One region of the Streptomyces luomodiensis genome, then DNA from elsewhere that is predicted to be linked to it. Evidence: riboswitches for the same ligand, from Rfam matches in the RefSeq annotation. Region 1 holds a riboswitch; each other region holds the start of a gene.

Evidence for each region. A riboswitch is a leader RNA that binds a small molecule or an ion and turns the genes downstream of it on or off. The one in region 1 is predicted to bind S-adenosylmethionine.
Region 2: another riboswitch for S-adenosylmethionine. It lies ahead of PS467_RS12430 (aminotransferase class V-fold PLP-dependent enzyme); the one in region 1 lies ahead of PS467_RS04390 (glutathione S-transferase C-terminal domain-containing protein).
Region 3: another riboswitch for S-adenosylmethionine. It lies ahead of thrC (threonine synthase); the one in region 1 lies ahead of PS467_RS04390 (glutathione S-transferase C-terminal domain-containing protein).

The regions. Positions count from the first base shown of each region.
Region 1 is NZ_CP117522.1:1,092,945-1,097,688, reverse strand. Features, by position in the region: gene PS467_RS04410 (MauE/DoxX family redox-associated membrane protein) at 1-29, shown strand, start outside; gene PS467_RS04405 (nucleoside deaminase) at 199-765, shown strand; gene PS467_RS04400 (YhjD/YihY/BrkB family envelope integrity protein) at 781-1,644, shown strand; gene PS467_RS04395 (Mut7-C RNAse domain-containing protein) at 1,732-2,475, shown strand; gene PS467_RS04390 (glutathione S-transferase C-terminal domain-containing protein) at 2,555-3,400, opposite strand; SAM riboswitch class IV at 3,737-3,883, opposite strand; gene PS467_RS04385 (PP2C family protein-serine/threonine phosphatase) at 3,976-4,744, opposite strand, start outside.
Region 2 is NZ_CP117522.1:2,889,686-2,894,429, forward strand. Features, by position in the region: gene PS467_RS12420 (rhomboid family intramembrane serine protease) at 1-296, shown strand, start outside; gene PS467_RS12425 (Lrp/AsnC ligand binding domain-containing protein) at 293-574, shown strand; gene PS467_RS12430 (aminotransferase class V-fold PLP-dependent enzyme) at 628-2,025, opposite strand; SAM riboswitch class IV at 2,226-2,344, opposite strand; gene trpD (anthranilate phosphoribosyltransferase) at 2,459-3,532, opposite strand; gene qcrB (cytochrome bc1 complex cytochrome b subunit) at 3,707-4,744, opposite strand, start outside.
Region 3 is NZ_CP117522.1:4,526,508-4,531,251, reverse strand. Features, by position in the region: gene PS467_RS18995 (alpha,alpha-trehalose-phosphate synthase (UDP-forming)) at 1-433, opposite strand, end outside; gene PS467_RS18990 (glucosyl-3-phosphoglycerate synthase) at 582-1,529, opposite strand; SAM riboswitch class I at 1,717-1,879, shown strand; gene thrC (threonine synthase) at 1,898-3,208, shown strand; gene PS467_RS18980 (MoaD/ThiS family protein) at 3,205-3,483, shown strand; gene PS467_RS18975 (cold-shock protein) at 3,892-4,098, shown strand; gene groL (chaperonin GroEL) at 4,499-4,744, shown strand, end outside.

The DNA of each region.
Region 1 (4,744 bases):
GCGGTGCCCCGGTCATGGCCCCGGCTTGATGTGCGGGCCCTGACCCACCGTCCGGGCCCTGACCCACCGTGAGGTCCGGGGCCGCGGCCGAGGGTTGCACCGCGATCCATGGCGAGTACTCTTGGTCACGTTCCTGGACAAATCGAGCGTTCCGCAGTGTGTCCAGCACAGGCACGACAGCGCCGAGCGGAGGTGCGGATGGCGAAGCGGGAGTTCCTCGCCGAAGCGGTACGGCTGGCCACCGAATCGGTGGAGAACGGCTGGGGCGGCCCGTTCGGCGCGGTGATCAGCCGGGACGGCGACATCATCGCCCGCGGGCAGAACCGGGTGCTGCTCACCGGCGACCCCACGGCCCACGCCGAGGTGGAGGCCATCCGCAAGGCGATCCAGGTGCTCAACCCCGAAGCGCCGGCGATAGCCCCGGAACACGTCGACGAGAGCACACTGGCGCTCGTGCCGCGCCCCGAGGGGTCCGCCGACCCGGTGCCGGAGCGCGCCCGGATGCTCCAGGGCTGCTCGCTCTACACCAGCGGCGCCCCGTGCCCGATGTGCCTGGGCGCGATCTACTGGTCGCGGATCGACGCCGTCTACTTCAGCTGCGATCCGGCCGCCACCGCGAAGATCGGCTTCGACGACTCGTTCATGTACGAGGATTTCCGCAAGCCCATGGACCAGCGCTCCATCCTGATCGAGCAGATCCACCCGGAGATGGGTGCCGAGGCGTACCAGGCGTGGACGGACAAGCCCGACCGGCACCCGTACTGACCGGCACCCGTGGGCATGTCCGAGAATCCGTCCGCGTCCGGCGCCCGGGGCCCCCGGGCGTGGTGGCGGCGGCTGCGTGACGTGGTCCAGCGGTCCGCGATCGGACGCGGATGGCGGCGGGGCAGCGAATTCGAGCTGCTGCACCGCGCGATGGGCTTCGCCGCCCTGGGCTTTCTCACCCTGGTGCCCCTGCTGATCGTGGTCGCCGCGGCGGATCCGGTGAACCGGCTCGGGTTCGCCCAGTGGCTGGCCGAGGGGCTCGGACTCTCCCCGACCTCGCGGGACGAGGTGCAGCGGCTGTTCGCCCCGCCCAAGCAGGCGCTGGAGTCCACCACCGCCTTCGGTCTGGCCACGCTGGCCATCTTCGGACTGCGCTTCGGCACCGTGCTCCAGGTCGGCTACGAGAAGGTGTGGGAGCTGCCCGCGGGCCGCTGGCACACCGTCTGGCGCCATCTGGTGTGGCTCGTGGCGCTGATCGGCTATCTGCTGCTCTCCGCCCATCTGGCCCCCGGCGTCTCCCGGCTGCTGGTGGCGGTGGTGGGCACGGTGCTGTTCTTCTGGTGGTCACAGCGGCTGCTGCTGGGCGGGCGGATCAGCTGGGGCGCCCTGCTGCCGGGCGCGCTGGCCACCAGCGTCGGGCTGCTGGGGCTGCGGTTCTTCTCCCAGCTGGTGTTCTCCCCGCTGATCGCCTCCAGCGCGGTCTCCTACGGTCCGGTCGGCACCGTGCTGGTCGTCCAGTCCTGGCTGGTCGGGGTCGGATTCGTGGTGTTCGGCGGGGCGCTCCTGGGCCGGGTGACGCACGAGGAGTGTCTGCGGATGGTCGCCTGGCGCCGCAAGCGACGGCGCGACCAGGCCAAGGCGGCCCCGCCGGCGCGCTGACGCCCCCGGCCCGCGATCACGGGGCCCGTCGCGCCGCCCGGGAGAAACGCCGTCGCCCCGGCCGGGCACGCCTGGCATGCTGGCGGTGTGAACGGACCCGAGATCCATCTCAGCCTCGCCCCTGAACTGCGTTTCTTCGCCGTCCCGGAGCGGCGCCGCCCCTGGACGGCGGTCGCCACCGACGGCGTCTCCACCCTCGGCCATGTCGTCGAGTCGCTCGGGGTCCCACTCACCGAGGTCGGCCGGCTGCTGGTGGACGGCGAGGAGACCGCCGTCTCGCATGTGCCGGGCGCGGGGGAGACCGTGGAGGTCCACCCGGTGGTCCGCCCGCAGCGGGTGCCGGGGGCGCCGCTGCGCTTTCTGCTCGATGTGCACCTGGGCACGCTCGCGCGCCGGCTGCGGCTGCTAGGCGTGGACGCCGCGTACGAGAGCGAGGACGTCGGCGACCCCGAGCTGGCCGCGCGCTCGGCCGCCCAGCGCCGGGTGCTGCTCTCCCGCGACCGGGGGCTGCTGCGCCGCCGCGAGCTGTGGGCCGGGGCGTACGTCTACAGCGACCGTCCCGATGAGCAGCTGCGGGACGTCCTCGGCCGGTTCACCCCGAGCCTGGCCCCCTGGACCCGCTGCACCGCCTGCAACGGCTCGCTGGAGGACGCCGACAAGGAGGCGGTCCGGGAGCGGCTCCAGCACGGGACCCGGCGCACCTACGACGTCTTCGCCCGCTGCACGGTCTGCGACCGGGTCTACTGGCGCGGCGCCCACCACGCCCGGCTGGAGGCCATCGTGGCCCGCGCGGTGGGGGAGTTCGGCGGCGCCCGCGCCGCCCTGTCCTGAGCGGACTGAACGCCCTGGTCGCCCTGGTCGCTCCGGTCGCCCCCGGCCGTCACGGCCGGCGGCGACCGGAGCGGCGGACTCAGGACACACCGGCCCGGAGGGCCTCCGGAAGCGTGGTGTGGAAGGCCGGATGGGCGTGCAGCCGCCGCACATAGGCGCGCAGCCGCTCGTGGCGGGAGACCCGGTGGGCCGCGTCGGCGGCCAGCTGGAGCCGGTGCTCGGTGTCGAGCTGGACGAGGGCCACCCACAGGTCCACATCGGCGGCGGTCAGCTCGTCGCCCAGTGCGTACGGCGCGGACGCCAGCCTGCGGTCGAGCCGGCCGAGGGCCGTCAGCAGCCGCTCCAGCGCCGCGTCCCGGCACTCCGCCTCAGGCGCGGTCCCGGCCTGCCGCGCGGCATGGGTGATGTCCGTGTCGAGGAGTTCGCGGAGGGCGTCGATGTCCGCTGCGAGAGCCGCCGGACGCAGCCGGGGACGGTCGGTTCCGACGTGGTCGCTCAGATGGCCGGCGAGGTCGCGCAGGATGTCGGGCGTGTGGTTGCTGACGACACGTCCGGTCCAGCGGTCGCACAGCGCGGGCGCGTCCACCGGCCCGCTGTAGCGGTGCCAGGTGGCCTCGTAGGCACCGCGCAGCGAGGCGAACGCCGCGGGGGTTTCGCCCGGGAGCCCGAGGAGGGTGGTGGTGATGGTGTCCCGCAGCCCGAGCAGGTCCAGGGTGATGGAGACGCGCAGCGAGAGCGGACAGCTCGCGGAGAGATAGAGCCGATAGCGATGCGGCGCCGGATAGAAGCCCCCGGCCAGGTCGACGCCGATGCGGCTGCGGAAGCGGTGCGGCGGAGTGGGCGGGGCGGTCCGGGGGCGGGGCCGGCAGGGGTCGGGATCGAGAAGAGCGGCAGGACCTGAACTGAGCGGAGACGTCTCGGACATGGCTCTCCAAGGCAGTGAAGGAGCCCCGGCCCCGCCGGCCTGGGCGGCGCCGATGGCGCGATGGAAGGGAAACCCGCGCGGCGCACCCGCCGGGGGCGGTGCCGGGACACACCCGACCCGCCGATGCGCGGGGCCGCGCTCGGTGACCGTGTCGATTCAGCCGGCTGGACTGGAAGCGCTGCAGATGCGCAGCAGATCGATGTGCAGGCGCCGGGTCAGGGGACGGGGACGGCGGAACGGGGACGACGGCCGGGAACGCCGACGGGCGCCTTCCCCGTGGCTGTCGGTCCTGGGCATCTCCACCGATCCCATCATCATCGGGCTCGCGAGGCAGCGAGACCGCGCTTGTCCCGTCCACGTCGACGAGACCCGGTCGTCACCCGGGGGCACCCCGTCGCGGGAGAAGGGTTGCCTGTCAGCGAGCCGGGGCCGATGACCCACCTCAGCGGGGATTCCGCACGGTGGGCGCTGACCATCGTGACCGTCCCTGACAGTGTCGTCGCGCTCCGCGAGGGCGTCAACCCTATGCCCACGTGGTCAGTCCAAGCCCACGTGGTCGGTCCCAGCCCATGTGGTCAGTCCATGCCCACGTGGTCGACGCGGGCCGGCGGCGCCGTGCCGTCGGCGGCCCGCTCGACGAGGACCATGGCCGCGTCGTCCGCCAGCCGGCCCCCGGCATGCCGGACCAGGGCCTGGCGCAGCCGGTCCAGGTACTCGGCCGGGGTGGTGCCGTCCAGCGTCGCCATGGTCCGGGCCAGCGGGAAGAACTCATCGCGGCGGTTACGGGCCTCGATCACTCCGTCGGTGTGCAGCAACAGCCGGTCACCGGGCAGGAACGGAAAGGTCTCGACGCCGATCGGGGGAGGGGTGAGGAACTCCTCGAGGCCGAGCGGCGGCAGCGGGCGCACCGGGCCCAGGGCGCGCACCTCGCGCCGGCGCATCATCAGCGGCGGCGGATGGCCCCGGTTGATCAGCTGGACCATCGACTCGTCCGGCACCTGGGCGAGGACCACGGTGACGAACTGCTCCTCCAGCTCCCGCGCGTCCCGTAGCTGGGAGCGGTCCAACAGCTCGTACTCACGCGCCAGCGCGGCCGCGCAGCGGCGCATCACCTCGGCGAGGTCCGTCTCGTAGTGCACCGCCTCCCGGAAGGCGCCCACGACGGCCGCGGCGGACCGCACCGCGGCAAGCCCCTTTCCCCGCACATCCCCGACGATCAGCCGCACCCCGTAGCGGGTGCACATCGCCTCGTAGAGGTCCCCGCCGATCCGCGCGCCGCGCTCGGCCGCCAGATAGACGCTCGCGGTGTTCACCGCGCCCAACCGGGCGGGCAGCGGCCGCAGC
Region 2 (4,744 bases), 1.8 Mb from region 1:
GGGCCATCTCCGGGGTGCTCGGCGCCTTTCTGTGGCTGTTTCCCCGGGCCCGGGTGACCAGCCTCTTCCCGTTTCTGTTCTTTCTCCCGCTGCGCTTCCCGGCCTGGGCGGTGCTGATCTTCTGGGTGGCCCTCCAGTGGCTGGCCGCCCGCGAGGCCGACGACCGTCCCGGGGTCGCCTATCTCGCCCATCTCGTGGGCTTCACACTCGGCTTTCTCTTCGCGTGGGCCCGGTTCGGGGGGACGCGTAGAGTGGGCGGCGCAGCCAGGTCCAGCGAGGGAGAAAGCCAGCCGTGATCACTTCGATCGTGCTCATCAAGACCAGTGTGGACCGGATCCCGGAGATCGCCGAGAAGATCGCCGCGCTGGACGGTGTGAGCGAGGTCTACTCGGTCACCGGTGCGCACGATCTGATCGCGATGGTGCGGGTGGCCCGCCACGACGACCTCGCGGACATCATCCCGGGCCAGATCAGCAAGGTGCCGGGGGTGGCCTCCACGGAGACGCACATCGCCTTCCGGACCTACTCCCAGCACGACCTGGAGGCCGCGTTCGCCATCGGCCTGGACAGCTAGGCCCGGTCCGGACAGGCCCCGGTCCGGGCCTCCCCCGGCGCCCGCCCAGGGGCTCAGCCGCGGTCCGGGACGCAGCGGCCGTCCTCGGTGCGGTAGCTCCACCGGGCACCGTCGCGTACGAGCTCGGCCACGGCGCGGACGAACCGCTCCACATGTTCGTCCGGGGTGCCCGCCCCGAAGCTGACCCGGATCGCGTTCAGCGCACGCTCCCCCGGCGCGGCCTCGGGCGCACCGCATTCCCCCGGCTCGTCGGGCTCGCTGTCCAACAGGGTGCGGACCAGCGGATGCGCGCAGAAGAGCCCGTCGCGCACGCCGATGCCGTACTCCGCGGAGAGCGCCGCCGCGAAGTGGGAGCTGTTCCAGCCCTCCACCACGAACGAGAGCACACCGACCCGGGGGGCGTCGTCGCCGAACAGCGACAGCACCCGCACCTCGGGCACCTCGGCCAGCCCCGCCCGCACCGTGGCGATCAGCTGCCGCTCACGGGCCACCAGGCCCTCGAAACCGGCCTCGGTCAGCGCCTTGCACGCGGAGGCGATCGCGTAGACGCCGATGACGTTCGGCGAGCCCGCCTCGTGCCGGGCGGCCGTGGTGTGCCACTCGACGTCGATCCCGCCGTCGTCCCGGCGCGCCACCTTACGGCTGGCGCCACCGCCCGCCAGATACGGCTGGGCCTCCCGCAGCCAGTCGGCCCGCCCGGCCAGCACACCGGCCCCGAAGGGCGCGTACAGCTTGTGCCCGGAGAAGGCCACCCAGTCCACGTCCGCCGCCGCGATGTCCACCGGGTGGTGCGGGGCCAGCTGCGCGGCGTCCAGCACGATACGGGCGCCGTGGGCGTGCGCCGCGGCGGCCAGCTCCCGTACCGGCCACAGCTCACCGGTCACATTGGACGCGCCGGTCACGCAGACCAGCGCCGGGCCCTCGGCCCGCCCCGCGAGCGCCGTCTCCAGCGTCTCCACCGCCTGCCGCGGGGAGCGCGGGGCGCTGAGGTAGTGGACGGCGATGTCCGCCCGCTGCCGCCAGGGCAGCAGCGAGGCGTGGTGTTCGGTCTCGAAGACGAAGACCTGGGTGCCGCGCGGCGCCACGGCGGCCAGGAGGTTGAGCGAATCGGTGGTGGAGCGGGTGAAGACGACCTGGTCGTCCGCGCGGCAGCCGAGGAAGGCGGCGACGTCCTTACGGCTGTTCTCGAAGAGGTCGGTGGACAGCTGCGAGAGGTAGCCCGCCCCGCGGTGCACGCTGCCGTAGTAGGGCGCGTAGGCGGCGATGTCGTCCCAGACCCGCCGCAGGGCGGGCGCGCTGGCGGCGTAGTCGAGCGCCGCGTAGGTCACCTCGCCGCCGGTGACCAGGGGCACCAGGACATCGCTGCCGAGCACGGGCAGCGGCTCACAGGCGGCGGAGGAGGAAGTGGCGGAGGAGTCGGCGGAGGCGAGGGCAGAAGGGCGCACGGACATGACGAGGTCTCCCGGAAGGGTCGAAGGCGTGCCGCGCCACGGGAGCGGCGGCGGTGAACCTGCCGTCGGGGCGCGGAAAGGTCGCTCGACGCACGGCACCACCGCGCGGAGCGGACAATAGAAAAACGGGCCGCTCGGCCCTAGCGCATTCGCTGCATCACGGAAGAGCTCCCTCGACCACCAGGACCCCTAGTGTGAGGGGTCCGCGCTTGCCACCGGCCTTGTTGCCAGGCGGCCTGGTCATCACCCGGGGCACCCCGCCACGGACGGAGGGTTGCCGGACAGCGGGCCGGGGCCGTAGTCGCTGTCGCTCGTGACCTGGGCAGGAGTATGCCATGCCGAACGCCGACGCCCATGTTCTGTCCGCATCCCGGACAGAACATGGGCGTCGTCAACAGAACACGGGCGGCGTAAGGGGGCCGCCGGGGTCCGCTCAGGCGTTGGTGGCCCGCACCCACCGCTCCAGGGCGTCGCGCGCCGCCCCCGAGTCGATCGACTCGGCGGCTTGCTCGACCCCCGCCGCGATCCGCTCCGTCAGGGGCTTGTCCCCCGGCTCCGGTTCGAGCGCCACGAGCGCCGCCGCCGAGTTCAGCAGCACCGCGTCCCGGACCGGGCCCCGCTCGCCCGCCAGCAGCCGGCGGGCCACATCCGCGTTGTACGAGGCGTCGGCACCGCGCAGGGCCTCCACGGGAGCCAGCCCGATGCCCACGTGCCGGGGGTCGAAGGTCTCCTGGCGCACGGCGCCGTTCCGGACCTCCCACACCTGGGAGGTCGAGGTCACGGTCAGCTCGTCCAGTCCGTCGTCGCCCCGGACGACCAGCGCGGAGGAGCCGCGCTCGGCCAGCACCCCGGCCATGATGGGCGCCATCCGGGCATCGGCCACCCCGGTCGCCTGGGATGTGACCCGTGCCGGGTTGGTCAGCGGGCCGAGGAAGTTGAACGGGGTGGCGACGCCGAGCTCGCGGCGGGCCGCCGCGACATGCCGCAGCGACGGGTGGAACTTCACCGCGAAGCAGAAGGTGATGCCCGCCTCCTCCGCGATCTCGACCACCCGCTCCGGGCTGATGTCCAGATTGACGCCGAGCTTCTCCAGGACGTCGGAGGCACCGCTGGCGGAGGACGCGGCGCGGTTGCCGTGCTTGACCACCCGTGCGCCGGTGCCGGCCACGACCAGCGCGGACATGGTCGAGATATTGACGGTCTTGGCGCGGTCGCCACCGGTGCCGACGATGTCCACGGTCGCCCCGGGCACCTCGATCACCTTGGCGTGCTCGTACATGGCCCGCACCAGACCGGTCATCTCGGAGACCGTCTCGCCCTTCGCCCGCAGCGCGACCGCGAAACCGGCGATCTGGACGTCGGTCGCCTCGCCCCGCATGATCTGGTCCATGGCCCAGGCGGTGTCGTCCGCGCCGAGGTCCTGGCCGGCCAGCAGCGAACTCAGTACGTCCGGCCAGGTGCGGGCCGTCGCGGTGCTGTCGCCTCCGGCGGGGGTCACAACGTCCATGGTCCGCTCCTGGATCCGTGGGGGTGGGCAGGGAAAAGGGGTCCGCGACGTCAGCGGCCCGCCGCAAGCCTATCGGCAGTACGACCGGGGCCCCGGTCCGGACCGTGCGGTCCGGGCCGGGGCCCTGGTCTGTGGCGTCGCTACAAGTGGAGAAACCGGTGGGTGGGAGAGAGATCAGTGGTGGCCGTGGCCGCTGGTGATCTCGTGGTACTCCTCGCGGGTCGGCTTCGGAATGATGTTGTCCCCGCCGTAGTAGCCCTTGGAGAGCTTGGAACGGAGCTTCTGGGAACGCTTTATCTTCCGCTTGACCCCGTTCTCGTCGACCTCGGGGCCGATCTCATAGGGCTCGGGCTGCTCGTGCTGGGTCAGCGCGAACAGCTGGTCCTGCGAGAGCGGCTCGTGGACCTCGATGAACTCACCGTGCGGCAGCCGCTTGATGATGCCGGTCTCACGGCCGTGCAGCACCTTGTCGCGGTCGCGCCGCTGGAGGCCGAGGCAGATCCGCTTGGTCGCGATGAACGCCAGGACCGGGCCGACGAAGAAGCCGATCCGCACGAACCACGTGATCGAGTTGATCGACAGGTGGAAGTGGGTGGCCCACAGGTCGTTACCGCCACCGATCAGCATCACGAAGTACGCGGTCAGCCATGCGACACCGAAGGCCGTACGGGTCGGGGCGTTGCGCGGGCGGTCCAGGATGTGGTGCTCGCGCTTGTCACCGGTGATCCAGGACTCGACGAACGGGTAGAGCCCGATCGCGAAGAGGACCAGCGGGAAGAGCACGATCGGGATGAACACGCCCAGGACGAGCGTGTGACCCCAGGCGGTGATCTCCCAGCCGGGCATCACACGGACCAGACCCTCGGCGAAGCCCATGTACCAGTCGGGCTGGGCGCCGGTGGACACCTGGTCGGGCCGGTAGGGACCGATGGTCCAGACCGGGTTGATGGTCGCGATCGCGGAGACGACCGCGATCACACCGAAGACCAGGAAGAAGAAGCCGCCCGCCTTGGCCATGTAGACCGGCAGCAGGGGCATGCCCACGACGTTCTTCTCGGTCTTTCCGGCCCCGGGGTACTGCGTGTGCTTGTGGTAGAAGACCAGGATCAGGTGCGCCACCAGCAGGCCGAGCATGATGCCCGGCAGCAGCAGGACGTGGACCGGGTAGAGCCTCGGGATGAGGTCCATCCCCGGGAACTCGCCGCCGAAGAC
Region 3 (4,744 bases), 3.4 Mb from region 1:
GGGCGAGCGCGTCCGCGAAGGCCGCGTTGTAGCTCTCATAGGCCGCCCACTGGGCGGCGAACTCGGCGTCGAAGACCGGCTCGACCGGGGTCTGGTAGAGCAGGTGGTGGACGAACCACAGCACCGAGTTGGCGATGCCGTTGTAGGCGGCGGCGAAGACATCCGGCGCGATGTCGAGCATCCGCACCTGCTGACCGCCGGTGTCACCGGGGTTCAGATGGTTGGTCCCGGCGCGCCGGGCCGCCTCGCGGTCGGCCTCACCGAGCGCCGCGCACACCCACACCGCGCCCGCCTCGGGACCGATCGCGCTGAGGCCGGAGACCAGCCCGCCGCCGCCGCGCCGGGCGGTCAGCGAGCCGTCCTCGCCCAGGGTGTACGAGACCGGACCGCGGTTGGAGGCGACCAGGATCGGGGCGGAACGCGGGGCTGCCATGTCGCGAGCCTAGCCACGCGCGGCCCCGCGCAAACGTACGTACGGTTTCTTGCCCCGTAGGTGTGTCGCCGGCCGCCACGCGCGCCACGCGTCACCCCGGCGCGCAGGCGCCGTGCGCGGGCTCACGCCGCGGGTTCACGCCACGGGCTCACGCCGCGCGGCGCGCCGCGTACTCCGGGATCTCGATCATCGGCGGCCGCTCCTCGGTGTCCACGGAGGTGGTACGCGGCTCGAAGCCGTTCTCGCCCCGGTCGAACTGGGTCAGCCGCGGCCGCACCAGGTGGCCGCGGGCCAGCCGCAGCTGCGCGGTGCGGTAGATCGCGGCCGCCATCCGGCCGAGCGCCAGCCCGTCCTGGTGGCGGTGTTTGCGGACCCCGACGTCCACCTGGCCGAGCGCGTCGAGGCCCACCGTGTGCAGCGCGTCGACCAGCAGCCCCAGCTCGACCCCGTAGCCCACCGGGAAGGGCAGCCGCTCCAGCAGCGAGCGGCGGGCCGCGTACTCACCGCCCAGCGGCTGGACGAATCCGGCCAGCTGGGGCCAGTGCAGGTTGAGCAGGGGCCGCGCGACCAGTTCGGTGACCCGGCCGCCCTGGCCCGCCGCCTCGCCGAGCGGGCGGTCGTACATGCCCTTCACCAGCTGGAGCGCGGGGTCGGTCAGCAGCGGGCCGACGATCCCCGAGACGAAGCGCGGGTCGAATTCCCGCAGGTCGGCGTCGATGAAGCAGACGATGTCGCCGCTGGTGGCCAGCAGCGACCGCCACAGCACCTCGCCCTTGCCGGGCAGCGCGGGCAGCCGGGGCAGCAGCGAGTCGCGGGCGACGACGGTCGCGCCCGCCGCCGCGGCGACCTCGGCGGTGCGGTCCGTCGAACCGGAGTCCAGCACCACCAGCTCGTCCACCAGCGGCACCGCCTCGCCCATCAGCTCACGGCGGATCGCCCCGGCGATCTCGCCGACCGTGGCCTCCTCGTTCAGGGCGGGCAGGACCACGCTCACCGTCGTGGTCGTGGCCCGCTTCGCGGCCAGCAGGCGATCCAGCGGACGGTCGTCGGCAGACCAGGAGCGGTGCTTCAGCCAGCGCTCCACCTCATCCAGCACCTGTGTCTCTCCCTGCTGTGATCCATCTCGCGCTTCGGACGGCTACCTCAACCATCCGGGCCTTCGGTTACAGTCTTGAACAACGCACATGACCGTCGTATGTCGGGGTCAACCTCGGTGTTTACCGAAGATGGCCGACCGGCGACGGCCGTGCTGACAAACGCTCCGGGCCCGCCCGGTGCCATACCGCTCATCCAGAGGGGCAGAGGGAACGGCCCGTTGAAGCCCCGGCAACCCTCCAGCTGGTCTCGCGCTCCGCAGCGAGGCTCCGAGCTTCCGCAGTGAGGCTCCCAGCTAGGGAAGGTGCCAATTCCGGCTCGTGGCGAAACGCGTCCCGAGGAAGATGAGGAGAAAGGGCCTCGCCATCCATGGCTGTGCAGTCAGTAGAAAGCTCAACCACTTCCTCCCCCACCTCCACCTCCGCCGCCTCCAAGGCTTTCGGCCCCGCCGTCGCATTGTCCTGCCGGGAGTGCGGTGAGCGGTTCGATCTGGGCCCGATTTTCGCGTGTGAGGTCTGTTTCGGGCCGCTCGAGGTCGCGTACGAGCTGCCGACCGGCGACCCGGAAGGGCTGCGCCGCCGGATCGAGGCCGGCCCGAACAGCATCTGGCGCTACGCCCCGCTGCTGCCCGTCCCGGCGGACGTGGCGGACCTGCCCAGTCTGAACCCCGGTTTCACCAAGCTGGTCAAGGCCGACCACCTCGCCCGTGAGCTCGGCGTCACCGGTGAGCTGCACATCAAGGACGACTCCGGCAACCCCACCCACTCCTTCAAGGACCGGGTCGTCGCCATCGCCGTCCAGGCCGCCCGCACCTTCGGCTTCACCACCCTCTCCTGCTCCTCCACCGGCAACCTGGCCGGCGCGGTCGGCGCCGCGGCCGCCCGCGCGGGCTTCCGCTCCTGCGTCTTCATCCCGCACGACCTGGAGGCGGGCAAGGTCGTCATGGCCGCGGTCTACGGCGGTGACCTGGTCGGCATCGAGGGCACCTACGACGACGTCAACCGCTTCTGCAGCGAGCTGATCGGCGACCCCGCGGGCGAGGGCTGGGGCTTCGTCAACGTCAATCTGCGGCCGTACTACGGCGAGGGCTCCAAGACCCTGGCGTACGAGATCTGCGAGCAGCTCGGCTGGCGGCTGCCGGACCAGATCGTCATCCCGATCGCCTCCGGCTCCCAGCTCACCAAGATCGACAAGGGGCTGAAGGAGCTGATCGCGCTCGGGCTGGTCGAGGACAAGCCCTACAAGATCTTCGGCGCCCAGGCCGAGGGCTGCTCCCCGGTCTCTGCCGCCTTCAAGGCCGGCCATGACGTCGTACGGCCGCAGAAGCCGCGGACCATCGCCAAGTCGCTGGCCATCGGGAACCCCGCGGACGGCCCGTACGTCCTGGACATCGCCCGCCGTACGGGCGGCGCGGTGGAGGACGTGAACGACGAGCAGATCGTCGACGCGATCAAGCTGCTGGCCCGCACCGAGGGGATCTTCGCGGAGACCGCGGGCGGCGTGACCGTCGGCGTGACCAAGAAGCTGATCGAGGACGGCCTGCTCGACCCGTCCCTGACGACCGTCGTGCTGAACACCGGCGACGGCCTCAAGACCCTCGACGCGGTGGCTCCCACCACGGGCCCCTCCGCCATCATCCGCCCCACCCTTGACTCGTTCCGAGAGGCTGGCCTCGTATGAGCGTCAACGTTCGCATCCCGACCATCCTGCGCACCTACACCGGCGGTCAGGCCGAGGTCACCGCCGAGGGCGCGACCCTCGCCGAGGTCCTGGCGGACCTGGAGAAGAACCACCAGGGGATCGCGGCGCGCGTTCTGGACGACACCGGCAAGCTCCGCCGCTTCGTCAACGTCTACGTCAACGACGACGACGTCCGCTTCGCCGACGGCCTGGCCACGGCGACCCCGGACGGCGCCGGCGTCTCGATCATCCCGGCGGTCGCGGGCGGCTGCTGACCCCGCGTCACCCTCCTCACCTTTGACATCGCCCCGTCCGGGGACAACCGGACGGGGCGATTCCGTGTGTGGAAACGCGATACAGTTGCCCGGATTCCCCAGTGCACCCGGGGTCGGAGCCACATATGAGAACTCGTCAACTTGTGCGTAAAGTGTGTGCATGAATTGTCGGGTTGGTCCCTTATGTCCCGCCCGGCTTGCCCGAACTTCATATGAATTCTCGCTTTTAACCGTTCGGCCGTGCCCAGAATTCTCGTCCGATTGACCTGTTGCAGAGGGCGTTGGGACGGATACATTCAGCGGCGGTCGACGCGTTCCGGCGCACACCCCCCACATCCGGGGGGTGAGGTCTGACCCGGGTCCGCGGAGTGCGGTCCTGCGCAAGGGCCAGCAATAGGGGAGTTAGGAATGGCTCAGGGCACCGTCAAGTGGTTCAACGCGGAGAAGGGGTACGGCTTCATCGCGGTCGACGGTGGTGCGGACGTGTTCGTCCACTACAGCGCGATCCAGATGGACGGGTACCGCACCCTCGAGGAAGGCCAGCGGGTCGAGTTCGAGATCTCGCAGGGCCAGAAGGGCCCGCAGGCCGACATGGTCCGCGTGGCCGTAGGCTGACGCGCCGACGCGACGCAGCTGAACAGAACAAGTCCGAAGGGTCCGTACCTCGACCAGGGTACGGACCCTTCGGCATGCCCGGGGGCTCCCTCCCCCCGGCCCGCGCGCCTCGCCCACGCCCTTCGGGCGCCTGTGCCTACCCGTCACCCGGCCGCCACCCCCCAAGGAGCCCTTCGGGCGCTTGCACTCGATAGGTCCGAGTGCTAATCATTGGCGTTAGCACTCTGACGTTGAGAGTGACAGAAGGACCGGGTCGGTGAGGCCCGTCGGGCCATGCGGGGCAAGGAACCGCACGGCAGACAGGCCGTCCGTCGCGGGCGCCAGCGCGGTCCGGAGCAATCCGCCCCCACGGCCTAACGGCCTGGGAGGTACCCCCTAAGTCTTGGGAGGACCACTTCACATGGCCAAGATCATCGCGTTCGACGAGGAGGCACGGCGCGGCCTCGAGCGCGGGATGAACCAGCTCGCCGACGCCGTCAAGGTCACCCTCGGCCCCAAGGGTCGCAACGTCGTCCTCGAGAAGAAGTGGGGCGCCCCCACGATCACCAACGATGGTGTGTCCATCGCCAAGGAGATCGAGCTCGAGGACGCGTACGAGAAGATCGGCGCCGAGCTGGTCAAGGAGGTCGCGAAGAAGACGGACGAC